DNA from 4 places in the Brevibacillus sp. NL20B1 genome. Region 3 is predicted to be linked to each of the others. Evidence: riboswitches for the same ligand, from Rfam matches in the RefSeq annotation. Region 3 holds a riboswitch; each other region holds the start of a gene.

Region 1 (3,433 bases), on a different contig from region 3:
CAGCTTCAGGTCGTCCATCAGCCCGTCCTTGGAGCCTTCCACCACGTAACGGGCCAGACGCTCTTCCAGCGTGAGCGACGACGCTTCCACGCGTACTTCCTTTTTCTTCTGCCGGTAAAACTCGGTAAAGGCGGCCAGCGTCTCGTCGTTGGTCTCAAACAGGAGCGCCTCTGCCAATCGCCGCTCCTCTTCCGGAATGGAGGCGTAGCGTTCCAGCTTCTCGGTATTGACGATGGCGTAATCAAGTCCGGCCAGAGTCGTATGGTAAAGGAAGACGGCGTTCAGCACCTCCCGTCCGGCCGCCGGCAGCCCGAACGAGACGTTGCTGATGCCGAGAATCGTCTTGCACTCCGGCATCGCCTCCTTGATCAGGCGGAGGCCTTCCACCGTCTCGCGGGCGGAGCCGATGTACTGCTCGTCGCCGGTGCCCACCGGAAAGACCAGCGGATCGAAAATGATGTCGCGCGGGTTGACCCCGAATCGATTGACCAGCAGATCGTAGGCGCGTTTGGCCACTTCCAGCTTCCGTTCCCGGGTGACTGCCATGCCGGTCTCGTCGATCGTGCCGACGACGACAGCCGCGCCGTACTTGTGAATCAGCGGCGCCACCTGTTCAAACCGCTCCAGCCCGTCTTCCAGGTTGATCGAGTTGAGAATCGCCTTGCCCTGCGAGTACCGCAGTCCAAGTTCCATGACGCGCACGTCGGTGGAGTCGATCATCAGCGGCGCTTTCACTTTTTTGATGACAAACTGCAGGAACTTCTCCATGTCCCCGTACTCATCCCGGTCCGGGTCGGCGAGACAGATGTCAATGATCTGTGCCCCCCGCTTTACCTGGGCGCGGGCGATGTCGGACGCTTCCTCGTACTTCCCGGCCGCGATCAGGTCGCGGAATTTTTTCGACCCGATCACGTTGCTCCTCTCTCCGACAAGCAGCGGCCGATTGTCTGCTTCCGCGTAGACGACCTCGATCCCCGACACGGCGCTGACCGGCTGTCCGGCCGGGACACGGGGCTTGCAGTCCTTCAATGCTTCCGCCAGCGCGCGGATATGCTCCGGCGTCGTGCCGCAGCATCCTCCGGCGACGTTGAGCCAGCCCTGCTCGGCAAACGCCCGCATCTTGGCGGCCAGTCCGTTCGGCGTCTCGTGGTAATGGCCGTTTTCATCCGGCAGGCCGGCGTTGGGATAACAGCTCACCCCGCACTGGGCCAAATTCGCCAGCGTGCGCAGATGGTCACGCATGAACTCCGGCCCGGTGGCGCAGTTCAGACCAATGGTAATCGGCTTCAGATGCTCCAACGAGACGTAAAACGCTTCGATGGTTTGCCCGGCCAGGGTCGTGCCCATCGGCTCAATCGTGCCGGAGATCATCACCGGCACTTCCCTGCCCAGCTCCGCGAACGCCCGGCGAATGCCGATGCCGCCGGCCTTGACGTTTAAGGTGTCCTGCGAGGTCTCCAAAAGCAGCGCGTCCACGCCGCCGATCAGCAGCCCTTTCGCCTGCCGGTAGTACGCTTCCACCAGCTCTTCAAAGGTGACGCCTCCCGTCAGAGACAGCGTCTTGGTCGTCGGCCCCATCGAGCCGGCGACGTAACGCGGCCACTCCGGGGTGGAATAGGCGTCAGCCGCTTCCCGTGCCAGCCGGGCTGCAGCGATGTTGATCTCCAGATCTTTGTCTGCCACGTCGTACTCGGCCAGGACGATCGAGGTGGCACCAAACGTGTTGGTCTCCACGATGTCCGCACCCGCCTCCAGGTATTTTTCATGAATGGAGCGGATCACGTCAGGACGGGTGAGATTGAGCAGCTCGTTACAGCCTTCGTAGGCATCACCGCCAAAATCATCAGCAGTCAGGCTGGCCTGTTGCAGCATCGTCCCCATCGCACCGTCCAGAATCAGAATTTTCCGGTAAAGCTGTTCACGAAGACTTATTTTCATGGGGCAAACTCCTTTTCTTCCAAACTCACACGCATTGGTCCGTGTACAATAAAAAATCCTCTTCTGTGTGCAACAAGAAGAGGATTTGTCCGCGAAACATACACGCATGACCATCCTCTTATCTTTCAAAGCACACGCTTTGCTGGAATTGGCACCTGGTAATCCGGTTGCCGAGGCTTCATTGGGCCAGTCCCTCAACCTCTCTGGATAAGAGTCGTCACTGTCTGTTATGCAGTTTTGTCAAACGGTAACGATGTTTGAATGTATCTTAACACCCCCTTTTCCTCGCGTCAATGTAGAATTTGTCTATTTTCTCCAGACTGCCCCCGCCCATTTTTTGCGAGCTGGTCATTCGCCCACAACAACCGGCACATTCGTGTATAGACTAAAGCATACGGAAAGGAGGGGAAACAACAATGAGTACTTCCTACTGCGGTTCCGGCTTTTTCGGTGACACGTTCGCAATTGTGCTCGTTCTGTTTATCCTGTTGGTCATCGTCGGGTGTTCGAACGACTGCAACTAAACGAGTGCGTACATCAACAAGGAGCCTAGCTAAACCTAGGCTCTTTTTTCGCTGGACAACCCTGTCCGCCTGCCGTTCCCTGCGGGACGTTTGCGCCTGATGCTGGTTCGTTGTCAGCCGCTGTCCGTTTTTGCTATGATGAAAAGCGATTCCGTACAAAGGAGCGAACCATTGTGGATCAATTGGTACCCTGTAACCGACAGGAATTCCTCTCTCGCCTGGAGACGGTGAAAGAGTTGGAGCACACGGATTTTGAGACATATTCAATCGTCAAGAATCAAGCGACGGGGCAGCACTACCTGCGTTATTCGTTTACGCATCTCAACCTGTTTGAAGGAGGCAGGCGGGACGAATACGACCACTTCCTCCCGCTGGAATCGGACGACGTGCTGGGCATTCTGTTTGGCGACCAGCCCTATCGCTTTCCCGATCACTGGCGCTCTCCCTATCTGCGCAGCGGGACGGATGAGCGGCTGATGCCGTTTGATCCCAGTGAAAACCACGATCTTAAGGAAGCGGCCGAAGCAGAACGATCGCTGCTCGCCAAGCTGGCCCAGTACAAGCGGCAGTGGCAGTCGGCCGACGACAAGGAACGGCTGACGCGGGACCTGTTCCACGATTTGGACGATTTGCTGAAAAAACCGGAAGAGTGAGTTGCATCCCGCAGGAGATGCCGCTATAATGCTAGAAGAATATCGTTGTCGCTGAAGAGGAGAGTACTCCGTCAGAAAGCAGAAGCGAGCCGGGGACGGTGGGAGCCCGGTGCAAACTGACGCGGGGAAGCGCACCTCGGAGACGCGTCCTGAAGGTCCGGACAGCCGGATTGCGTAGGGCACGCCGGGTCTGCCCGTTACCGCAGGCAAAGCGGCTTTCGCCTTTTCCCGTGCGGGAGGCGAGAGCAACAAGAGTGGCACCGCGGGAGTACAACCTCTCGTCTCTTCCCTGATGAGACGCAGAGGTTTTTCTATTTT
Region 2 (3,433 bases), on a different contig from region 3:
CCTTGACTGAGCGCGCGGTCAAATGCAGCCTTCATTTCTTCGAGCGGAAAAAACTCCTCTGCCGGCAGTCCGCCAGCCAGCGACAGCACCGGGGTCCCCTGTGTCAATTTCAGAATTTCCCGCACGGCCGAGGAGCTCAGTGCGCCAACCGATTGTGAAAAAGCGTACTCCATGTTCCGTTCCCCCTTGATTGAGTTTATCCTTGTTGTATCACTCACGCCGGGAGAAGTCCAATCTATGCTTGCTATAGACGGAATAGGTTTTGGCTATTGTTCTCTTGGACAAGCAAAAAAGGAAGCGTAAACCGCTTCCCGTCTCATTCTCTGGATCGTGTTCGTTTGTATCGCGCGCCAGGGTTCAGGGTTCGGGTTCCCTATGCGATGCGAACCACCCGGGCATTTTCCGTCTGCGGCAGGAATGACAGATCGACGTGTTCGCGCGCCACATCGAAGCCAATGTCTTCAGCAAGCAACAGCGCTTCTTCACGGAACGTCGGCGTGCAGCTTCCTTCGTTCAACTGGCACAGCCGCTTCAAGCGCTTAAGCCGCTCCGCCATCTTCTCCGCGCGCATCACCTCGTTGCGCAGGTCACACACGTTTACGTGCACCGCGTCGGCGATCATGCTGATGTCATTGATATGGACAATGAGCCGCTTGCCCTCCTCCGTGACAAAACCGAGCGAGCAAAACTGTGCGCCGGACATCTCCAACCGTGTGAGCACGGCGTTGGCAAACTCCTCGCCGGACCGCAGGCGAATCAGACCCGCTTCTACGGCGCCGCCTATCTTGCGCTCATTGGAGATGACCGTATACATGTCCGTATATCCGTTGATCTGGTAGCGCATGATACCCTCCTGCCGAACAAACGTGATCATTGAGATCAATTATCATTACCACACCCATCGTATAATGAAAATCATTATCTGTCAATGCTGAGAATGATTTTTACTGAGAATGGATTTTTTTGCATGGGCGCGTCATTCGTGATCGCGCCCGCCGCGCTTTTTTATAGTATTCGCCCGCCCGGTTTTGGACTATGCGGCACTCGCCTATTTTGGGCGGGGCCCATCCCGGACGCGGCACTGCCCCCGGCCTCCGCCTCGCTTCCCAAAAAATCAAACCGCCAGGGCGTTTTGCGAACACACTGGCGGTCAGTTCTCAATCACATGAACGATATATTGCTAGTTGCACGGGGAGAAAATACCCAAACGCTCAATCCGCGCTACTGCTTCCGCCAGCCGCTCTTCGCTGGCCAAAAGCGCTGCGCGCACGTACCCTTCGCCGGTGGGGCCGAAACCTACGCCCGGTGCGACAGCGACATGGGCTTTTTCCAACAGCAAGTCGGCAAATTCGGCAGAGGTAAACCCTTTTGGCACCGGCAGCCAGGTGAAAAACGAGCCCTGCGACGGTGCCGCCTCCCAGCCGATGCGGTGCAGGTTGGAAAACAGCGCGTTGCGCCGGCTTTCGTATACGGTCACCAACTCGCGGACACACTGCTGGGAATCGGTCAGCGCCCGGACCGCCGCCATCTGGATGGCGCCGAACAGGCTGCAGAAGTAGTGGTCCTGGATCAGGTTGATCAGCCGGACCAGTTCCCGGTTGCCGACCATCGCGCCGACGCGCCAGCCGGCCATGTTGTACGTTTTGGACAGCGTGTAAAATTCCACGCCCACTTCTTTGGCTCCAGGCACCTGCAGGAAGCTGACCGGCTTCTTGCCGTCGAAGCTGATCGCTCCGTAGGCGAAGTCGTGACAGACGACGATTTCGTGCTTGCGGGCGAAGCGGACCGTCTCTTCGAAAAATTCGTACGGCGCATTGACCGCGGTCGGGTTGTTGGGGTAGTTCAGGAACATCAGCTTGGCTTTGTCCAGATCCTCTCGAGCCAGCTCGCCGTAGTCCGGCAGGAAACCGTTCGCGGCGCGCAGCGGCATCATCACCATCCGCCCGTCGGCGATGGCCACTCCCGACCAGTAATCGGGATAGCCGGGGTCCGGCACCAGAGCCACATCGCCCGGATTGAGCAATACCTGGCAGATTTCCACCAGTCCGGTCTTGCTGCCGAACAGGATGGCCACTTCCTCTTCCGGGTCCAGATCGACGTCAAACTCCTGCTTGTACCAGTGGGCGACAGCCCGTTTCAGTTCCACACGACCGCTGAACGGCGGGTACTTGTGGTGAACCGGACGGGCAGCATGTTCCTGCAGTTCCTCGACAATGTGCGGCGGCGTCGGCAGATCGGGGTTGCCCTGCCCCAAGTTGATTACGTCATGGCCGGCGGCGATGGCCTTGTTCACTTTCGCCACCAGCGAGGCAAAAAACTGCGTCGGCAGACGGTCAATCATGGCGGACGGTTGGATGCGCATCAGTCTCTCGTTCCTTTCCCTTGGGTAAATCGTGCAGACGTCGGCGGCTAAGCAAAAAGCCCCTTTTCCTGTACAGAAAAAGGGGCAGATCGACATCTCCACGTTCTTATCTGTCAGGAATGCTCCTGCTGGAATTGGCACAGCATCTGCACAGGCAGATCCGCTGCCGGGCTTCATCGGGCCAGTCCCTCCGCCTCTCTTGATAAGGTGATTGCATGCTATTCAGTTTCGTTTGCAGTCTCGTTCCATCCCAGCAGCATCCGGCGGGTCAGCGACCGTGTCGCCCCCCGAAGCGAAGTCCCTGCAGGGCCGCCGCAGCATTCCGACTGTGCTGGTTGGATATCTCTTTCATACTACTTTAGCAAGCGAACAGTGTCAAGATGTCGGCTGGACGTTTACCTTGGCGCCGTCTTTCAGCAGCGTCTGTCCGCGCACGACGATTTGCTCGCCTTCTTTCAGCCCTGCCTTTACCTCCACCAGATCGCTGGATTCGATCCCGGTCTGCACTTCCACTTTTTTCGCCGTGTCTCCCTCCAGCTTGTAGACGAACCGCTTGCCGTTCTCGTCAAAGACGGCCTTGAGCGGCACCACCAGCATGCTGTTGGTTTGCTGATGCGCAAACTGGATGCTGACGACCATGTCCGCCTTTAGCGAAGCGTCCTGCTTGGCCAGGGCAATTTCCACCGGATACGCGCGCAGCGTCTGATCCATCACGGGACTGATCGCGCTCACCGTGCCGTCCAGCTCCTTGGAGATGGCAGAGATTTGAATCTTCACCTTGTCCCCTTTTTTCACTGACGTTACTTCCTCTTCGGAGAGGTTTGCCTTGACGATTAGCGGATCGGTATCCACGATGGTGACCACTGGCGCTTGCGGCGAAGCCATTTCCCCTACCTGGCCGTTGACGGCGGAGACGAAGCCGGAGATCGGGGCGGTCACCGTCGCGTTGGCCAACTGTTCACGCGCGTTTTGCAGCGAGATGCGGGCCTGTTCCACGGATGCCTGAGTGACGGCCACTCCCGTCTGCTTTTCAGCCATCTCCAGCGCTTCCTTGGCGTTGGCATACGCCGT
Region 3 (3,433 bases):
ATCTGTACATGATGAAGAACATTATCCACGACTGGAACGACGAGGAAGCCGTTGCCATTTTCCGCAACTGCCGACGGGCCATCCGGGAAGACGGAAAGCTCCTGGTGATCGAGATGGTCGTTCCGGCCAATAATCAACCGCATCCGTCCATGTTGATTGATCTGGAAATGATGATCATGGCTACGGGAAAGGAACGGACCGAGGCGGAGTTCCGGACGCTTTTCCGGAGAGCGGGCTTTGAACTGCAGCGGATCATTCCGACGTCTGCAGCCGTCTCAATGCTGGAGGCTGTCCCTGTGTGACAGGATGGCCCAGTCAATCTGTTTAACAATAGCATAGCCCAATGTTTGTGATGACACCTCATCCGCGTGTAGCAGGGAGGTGTCATTTTTTATTCAAGCATCGCCAGGTCACATGCGCACCTACATAACAAGATTCCAGCCAAATATAGGGTGCCCGCCTTCGACCGGATTCGAGTATACTAGACAAAGTGGGGAGTATATTATCTGAAAGAGACAAAGGTGGCGTTTTCCATATGCGCTTTTTGAAACGAATGCTGCTCCTCCTGATCGTGGCAGTTGCTGCGGCAGGGGGGTACTACGGATATTCGCTGTATCAATTTGCCGAGGACATTCAACAGCCAAACGTAATCGACCATCCCGCCGGCGGCGCGACCAAGGCGGCGGAGATTCCCACGTGGGACGGCAAGGAGCGCGTCAACATCCTGTTGATGGGCGTTGACCGGCGCGGCATGCGCAGCAACGCGCTGCCCCGTTCCGATTCGATGATGCTGCTCAGCATTGATCCGGTTGCGAAACGATATGATTTGTTTTCGATTTTGCGCGATACCTACGTAGAGATTCCCGACCACGGACATGCGCGAATCAATGCGGCAATTGTCGAAGGCGGGCCGGAATTGGCGATGGAAACCGTGAGCCAGTTTACCGGGCTGCCGGTGAACCGGTATGTGATCACCGACTTCGAGGGCTTCAAGCATCTGATTGACGCTGTCGGCGGCGTGGAGCTGTACGTGGAGAAAAACATGCGGTACCGCGACCCTACGGACAAGGGCATGTACGATATTGATCTGAAAAAAGGGCTGCAGCGGCTTGACGGCTCCAAGGCGCTGCAATACGTCCGCTTCCGTCACGACGCGACGTCCGACTACACGCGGACGGAGCGGCAGCGGAAGCTGATGGCCGCGCTGGCCGACCAGATGAAGAGCGGCACCACGCTGATCCAACTGCCGTCCATTTTGAAAGAAATTACCCCGTACGTGCAGACCAACATCAGCTCTCTGGACATGTTGAAGCTGGCCTCGCTCGGATTGACGCTGAACACCGAACAGCCCGGTCAGTATCAGCTTCCGCCAATGGGGATGTTCAGCGAATCCAATCGCGCCGGTGCTGTCCTTATTCCTGATGTGGAACGTGTTCAGGCTTTTGTTCAGGAAAAACTGCAAGCCCAACCGGAAGCCAATTCCGCGGGGGAAACGGACGGGAAGCAGAGCTGAGGCTCTCTTCAAGCGGGCAGATCGCCCTGCACTTTTCCTTTAATTTTCCATTGACATCGTTTTTTTAAATGGAATATAATCCGATTTGTATCAACGAAAATACAAACAAACAGCATATACGGAGAAATTCTTCTTATCAAGAGAGGCGGAGGGACAGGCCCAATGAAGCCCGGCAACCGGCTCATCGCACAGATGGGTGTCGCGGTGCCAATTCCTACAAGATCGGAGAATCTTGAGAGATGAGAAGGGTGGATGTGATCGGATATCGATGCAAACCCCTTTTTCATGCTGAAAAAGGGGTTTGTTCCGTATAGGGAGGTGAACCGGATGATTCGCTTGCAAAACTTGCGCAAAAACTACACGGTACAGGGCAAGACGGTCCCCGCACTAATGGGGATTGACCTGACCATAGAAAAAGGAGAAATCTTCGGCATCATCGGACATTCCGGTGCCGGGAAAAGTACACTGATTCGCTGCATCAACATGCTGGAGCGTCCGACATCCGGTCACGTAATCGTAGACGGCGTCGACCTGACTACACTGGATGACCGCAAGCTGCAGGAGCAGCGGCGCCAAATCGGCATGATCTTTCAGCACTTCAATCTGCTCTCTTCGGCCACGGTGGCGGAGAACGTGGCCTTTCCGCTGAAGCTGGCCAAGCGGCCCAAGGCGGAGATTGACAAAAAGGTAAACGAACTGCTCACACTGGTCGGCCTGGAAGCACACCGCGACAAGTATCCGAGCCAGCTCTCCGGCGGGCAGAAGCAGCGTGTCGGGATCGCCCGCGCGTTGGCCAGCGATCCGAAAGTATTGCTGTGTGACGAGGCGACGTCCGCGCTCGACCCGCAGACGACCAATTCGATCCTCGCCCTGCTGCTCGACATCAATCGCAAGCTGGGCCTGACCATCGTCCTGATTACGCACGAGATGCACGTCATCCGCTCCATCTGCGACCGTGTCGGCGTTATCGACGGAGGTGTCATCGTCGAGGAAGGCAAGGTGCTGGACGTGTTCCTCAAACCGCAGCATCCGACGACGCGGGAGTTCGTGGAGCAGGTGGCCGATTCCGCCGAGCTGCGGGAAGTGGTGGCTCACGAAAAGGCGGCCGGCGACCAGACGATTGTGCGCATCACGTTCCTGGGCGAAAAGACGTACCAGCCGATCCTGTTCCAGACCATGCAGGAGACCGGCACGATGTTCAGCATCCTGCAGGGTACGATTTCGCGGATGAAAGATACACCTTACGGCCAGCTGGTCGTCGAATTGAGCGGCAATCCGGAGCAGAACAGCCGCGCGATCGAAACCCTGCGCCAGCGCGGTCTTGAAGTGGAGGTGATGTAACATGGGACTGACGTTTGAAAACGTCGATGTGGCGGAAATCGGCAAGGCCACATTGGATACACTGACGATGCTGGGCTTTTCGACGCTGTTTACCGTCCTGATCGGACTGCCGCTGGGCGTCCTGCTGTTTCTCACCTCCAAGGGACAGCTTTTGGAAAACCGCGTCTTTTACACGATTGCTTCCTTTGTCGTAAACGTGCTGCGTTCGGTGCCGTTTATCATCCTGATGATCATGTTGATTCCGCTGACGAAAATCCTGGTCGGCACCTCGCTGGGGGTCAAGGGAGCGATTCCGCCGTTGGTGATCGGGGCGGCTCCGTTTTTCGCCAGACTGGTGGAGACGTCGCTTCGGGAAGTGGACCGCGGTGTGATCGAAGCGGCCCAGTCGATGGGAGCGTCCAAGTGGCAGATTATTTGGAACGTGCTGCTGCCTGAATCCCGTCCGGGGTTGATTGCCGGCATTACGATTACCACCGTGGCGCTTGTTTCCTACACGGCGATGTCTGGCGTGATCGGCGGCGGCGGACTGGGCGACCTGGCCATCCGCTACGGTTACCAGCGGTTCCAGACCGATGTGAT
Region 4 (3,433 bases), on a different contig from region 3:
AAAAGCACGGTGATGACGACGATCACAAATAAGGCTTACTGTCGATAGGCCTGCACGTAATCGATCAATTGGCGGATGTAATCGCCGATAATCGGGACGGACAGGAACTGGCTGAGAAAAGAGCCGAGCAGCACCAGGACGATGGCCGTACCGATCGTCAATCCCAGGCCTCGGGCAAGACCTGCGAGGAAGTTGATCCACAGCAGCTTGCTCGGGGCTGTATAATTTTGAATCACGTCGGCGAGGCGGATATCCTCCAGAAAGAGGGCGATTTTGTCCATCCGTTCGTTCAGTTTGCGCACTTCCTGCAGCTCTGCCAGCAGCTTGTCGATCTTGGCCAGCAAGCGGTCGGTGGGGGATGGGGGCATGCGGCTCTCCTCCTGTCTTGCATTCGTTCCCGTTACGTATCAGTGTAGGAAAAAAACGGGTGAGAAGCAAGGTGTTGGACGGAAAGGTTTGCCTATCGCCAGGCGGGTAGGTACAATAGACGTACATTCCCTTTTCAAGGAGGCATCGGAATGGCTGAAACCGTTTCCCAAACGCTTTCGGAGGAACTGTTCGCGCTTTTGCAGCAGGAGCGTTTTGTCACACTCGGAACGATTGACCACGAGTCCGGCGCTCCGTCGCTCAGTTCCCTTTCCTGGACGTTTGCGCCGACGCCGCAGTTGATCCGTTTCGCCGTAGACAACCGCTCTCGTATTTTGGCCAACATTGCCAAGGAACCGCAGGTCGTGCTGCACTTGATCGGGGCCGGTTCCTCCTATGCCATCAACGGCAGGGCGACGATCAAGACGGAACGGATGGAGAATGTCCCGCTGAAGCTGGCGATGGTGGAAGTGGCCATCGAGGCCGTTCGCGACGTGATGTTCTACGGCTCCCGCATCTCGGTCGAGCCCCAATATGAAAAGACGTACGACAAAAATGCGGCCAGCAAACTGGACAACCAGGTGATGACCGCATTGAAAAACGCAACGTGATCGGGTTACCAGCATAATGAAAAACAGGTTGACAGGTACTGCCGATTTCGGTAGTATAAGGTCAACCAATTGCAAATTGCATAGCAAACTTCTTATCCAGAGAGGCGGAGGGACTGGCCCGATGATGCCCGGCAACCAATCACCTGTACAAGGGGATACTGGTGCTAATTCCTGCAGAGTGTAACGCTCTGAAAGATGAGAAGGATTTGCTTACGTACGCGTAAACAAAGCCTTCTTTTCAGAGAAAAGAGGGCTTTTTTTAATGCCCTCGGTCATTTTGTTGGAGGGAGAGATCCATATGCATCTGGAGACAAAATTGGTGCAGGCGGGCGTCGCCAAAGACGAGCGGACCGGCGCAATCAGCTTTCCCGTTTACAACGCCACCGCGTATCGCCATCCCGCCCTCGGGCAGAGCACGGGGTACGATTACACGCGCACAGCCAACCCGACCCGGACCGTGCTGGAGCAGACGATTGCCGAAGCGGAAGGGGGAGACGCCGGGTTTGCCTGTGCTTCCGGCATGGCCGCGATACATACGGTCATGGGACTGTTCTCCCAGGGAGATCACCTGGTCGTATCGCTCGATCTGTACGGCGGGACGTACCGGTTGTTCGAGCAGGTGCTCTCACGTTACGGACTTCGCTTCAGCTATGTCGACCTGCGTGACGTGAAGAATCTGGAAGAAGCAATCCGCCCGGAGACGCGGGCTGTTTTTGTGGAAACGCCGACCAATCCCCTGATGCAGATCACCGACATCGCGGCGGTGGCAGAGGTGGCCAAGCGAAACGGGCTGTTGACCATTGTGGACAACACGTTCATGACGCCGTACTGTCAGCGGCCGCTGGAGTTGGGGGCTGACCTGGTGCTGCACAGCGCGACCAAATACCTCGGCGGCCACAACGACGTCCTCGCTGGATTGATCGTCACAAAGGGTGAAGAGTTGTCCGAAAAAATCCGGTTTTTGCACAATTCGATCGGAGCGGTGCTGGGGCCGCAGGACTGTTGGCTGCTGCTGCGGGGGATGAAGACGCTGGCTCTGCGAATGGAACGCCATCAGGCAAATGCCTTGGCGATTGTAAAGACATTGCGGGAACACCCTGCCGTGACGGACGTTTATTATCCCGGTTTGCCGGAGCATCCCGGTTATGAGGTGCAGTGCAGGCAGGCCAGCGGGTTCAGCGGGATGGTTTCGTTCCGCCTGCGCTCGGCTGAACAGGTGGCGCCGTTTCTGGAGAGCTTACGGATCATATCGTTTGCGGAAAGCCTGGGCGGCGTGGAGTCGCTGTGCACCTATCCGGCGACGCAGACGCATGCCGACATCCCGCAAGAGATTCGCGAGTACGTGGGTGTGTGCGACCGGCTGCTGCGGCTGTCGGTCGGGATCGAACATCCCGACGACCTGATCGCTGACGTGTGTCAGGCTCTGGATGCAAGTCTCTCACTGACGGGAGGGAGCGTACGATGAAGTTTGCCACCAAACTGCTGCACGGCACCAGTTGTATCGACCCGGTGACAGGGGCGGCCTCGGTGCCCATTTATCAGGCGTCCACCTTTCACCAGGCTGATCTGGACCGGCCCGTCGTTTACGATTACGCCCGTTCGGGCAATCCCACACGGCATGCGTTGGAAGAGGCAATCGCCGTTTTGGAGGGAGGCGAGCGCGGATTCGCCTTTGCTTCCGGTATGGCGGCCATCTCCAGTGTGTTCATGCTGTTCTCCGCCGGAGATCACGTCGTGGTGGCGGAGGACGTATACGGCGGCACCTACCGCTTCTTGACCAATGTTCTGTCCCGCATGGGGATCGCCGTCAGCTTTGTCGATACCACGTCGTTGGAGCAGGTGGAAGCAGCCATCCGTCCCGAGACCAAGGGCATCTACCTGGAAACTCCGTCCAACCCGACGCTGAAAGTGACGGACATCGCCGCTGTCTGCGCGCTGGCGAAACAGCGGGGACTGCTGGTGATCGTGGACAATACGTTTATGACGCCGTACTATCAGCGGCCTCTGGAGCTGGGCGCGGACGTGGTGATCCACAGCGCGACCAAGTTCATCGGCGGCCACAGTGACGTCGTGGCCGGGTTGGCCGTGACCAAGGAGGCGGCATTGGGTGAGCAGCTCTACATGATCCAAAACGGCATGGGAGCGATCCTCGGCGTGCAGGATTCCTGGCTGGTGCTGCGCGGCTTGAAGTCCTTGAAAGCGCGTCTGGACGTCAGCACGCAGACGGCGGAAAAGCTGGCCCACTGGCTTTCCACACACCCGGCGGTCAGCCGCGTCTACTACACCGGATTGCCGGAACACGACGGTCATGACCTGCAAAACCGGCAGGCGAGCGGACACGGGGCGGTACTCTCCTTTGACGTGGGCAGCCGCGAGCGGGCCAAAGCGCTGTTTGACCGCGTCAAGCTGCCGATTGTCGCCGTCAGTCTGGGTGCGGTCGAAACGATTCTTTCCTA

The links. A riboswitch is a leader RNA that binds a small molecule or an ion and turns the genes downstream of it on or off. The one in region 3 is predicted to bind S-adenosylmethionine.
Region 1: it holds a riboswitch for S-adenosylmethionine, as region 3 does, so the genes downstream of both, metH (methionine synthase) here and KDN35_RS18960 (methionine ABC transporter ATP-binding protein) in region 3, are expected to answer to the same signal.
Region 2: it holds a riboswitch for S-adenosylmethionine, as region 3 does, so the genes downstream of both, KDN35_RS14945 (pyridoxal phosphate-dependent aminotransferase) here and KDN35_RS18960 (methionine ABC transporter ATP-binding protein) in region 3, are expected to answer to the same signal.
Region 4: it holds a riboswitch for S-adenosylmethionine, as region 3 does, so the genes downstream of both, KDN35_RS00350 (aminotransferase class I/II-fold pyridoxal phosphate-dependent enzyme) here and KDN35_RS18960 (methionine ABC transporter ATP-binding protein) in region 3, are expected to answer to the same signal.

What each region holds. Positions count from the first base shown of each region.
Region 1 covers NZ_JAGTPT010000015.1:74,289-77,721, reverse strand. The annotation lists gene metH (methionine synthase) at 1-1,938, opposite strand, end outside; SAM riboswitch class I at 2,054-2,152, opposite strand; gene KDN35_RS12020 (YjcZ family sporulation protein) at 2,355-2,462, shown strand; gene KDN35_RS12015 (hypothetical protein) at 2,636-3,115, shown strand.
Region 2 covers NZ_JAGTPT010000022.1:59,335-62,767, forward strand. The annotation lists gene KDN35_RS14935 (aminotransferase-like domain-containing protein) at 1-173, opposite strand, end outside; gene KDN35_RS14940 (hypothetical protein) at 374-844, opposite strand; gene KDN35_RS14945 (pyridoxal phosphate-dependent aminotransferase) at 1,181-2,362, opposite strand; SAM riboswitch class I at 2,466-2,571, opposite strand; gene KDN35_RS14950 (efflux RND transporter periplasmic adaptor subunit) at 2,738-3,433, opposite strand, start outside.
Region 3 covers NZ_JAGTPT010000038.1:6,185-9,617, reverse strand. The annotation lists gene KDN35_RS18970 (methyltransferase) at 1-302, shown strand, start outside; gene KDN35_RS18965 (LCP family protein) at 536-1,513, shown strand; SAM riboswitch class I at 1,644-1,759, shown strand; gene KDN35_RS18960 (methionine ABC transporter ATP-binding protein) at 1,841-2,854, shown strand; gene KDN35_RS18955 (methionine ABC transporter permease) at 2,856-3,433, shown strand, end outside.
Region 4 covers NZ_JAGTPT010000001.1:53,800-57,232, forward strand. The annotation lists gene KDN35_RS00335 (hypothetical protein) at 1-32, shown strand, start outside; gene KDN35_RS00340 (DUF5665 domain-containing protein) at 36-368, opposite strand; gene KDN35_RS00345 (pyridoxamine 5'-phosphate oxidase family protein) at 519-977, shown strand; SAM riboswitch class I at 1,067-1,179, shown strand; gene KDN35_RS00350 (aminotransferase class I/II-fold pyridoxal phosphate-dependent enzyme) at 1,276-2,442, shown strand; gene KDN35_RS00355 (trans-sulfuration enzyme family protein) at 2,439-3,433, shown strand, end outside.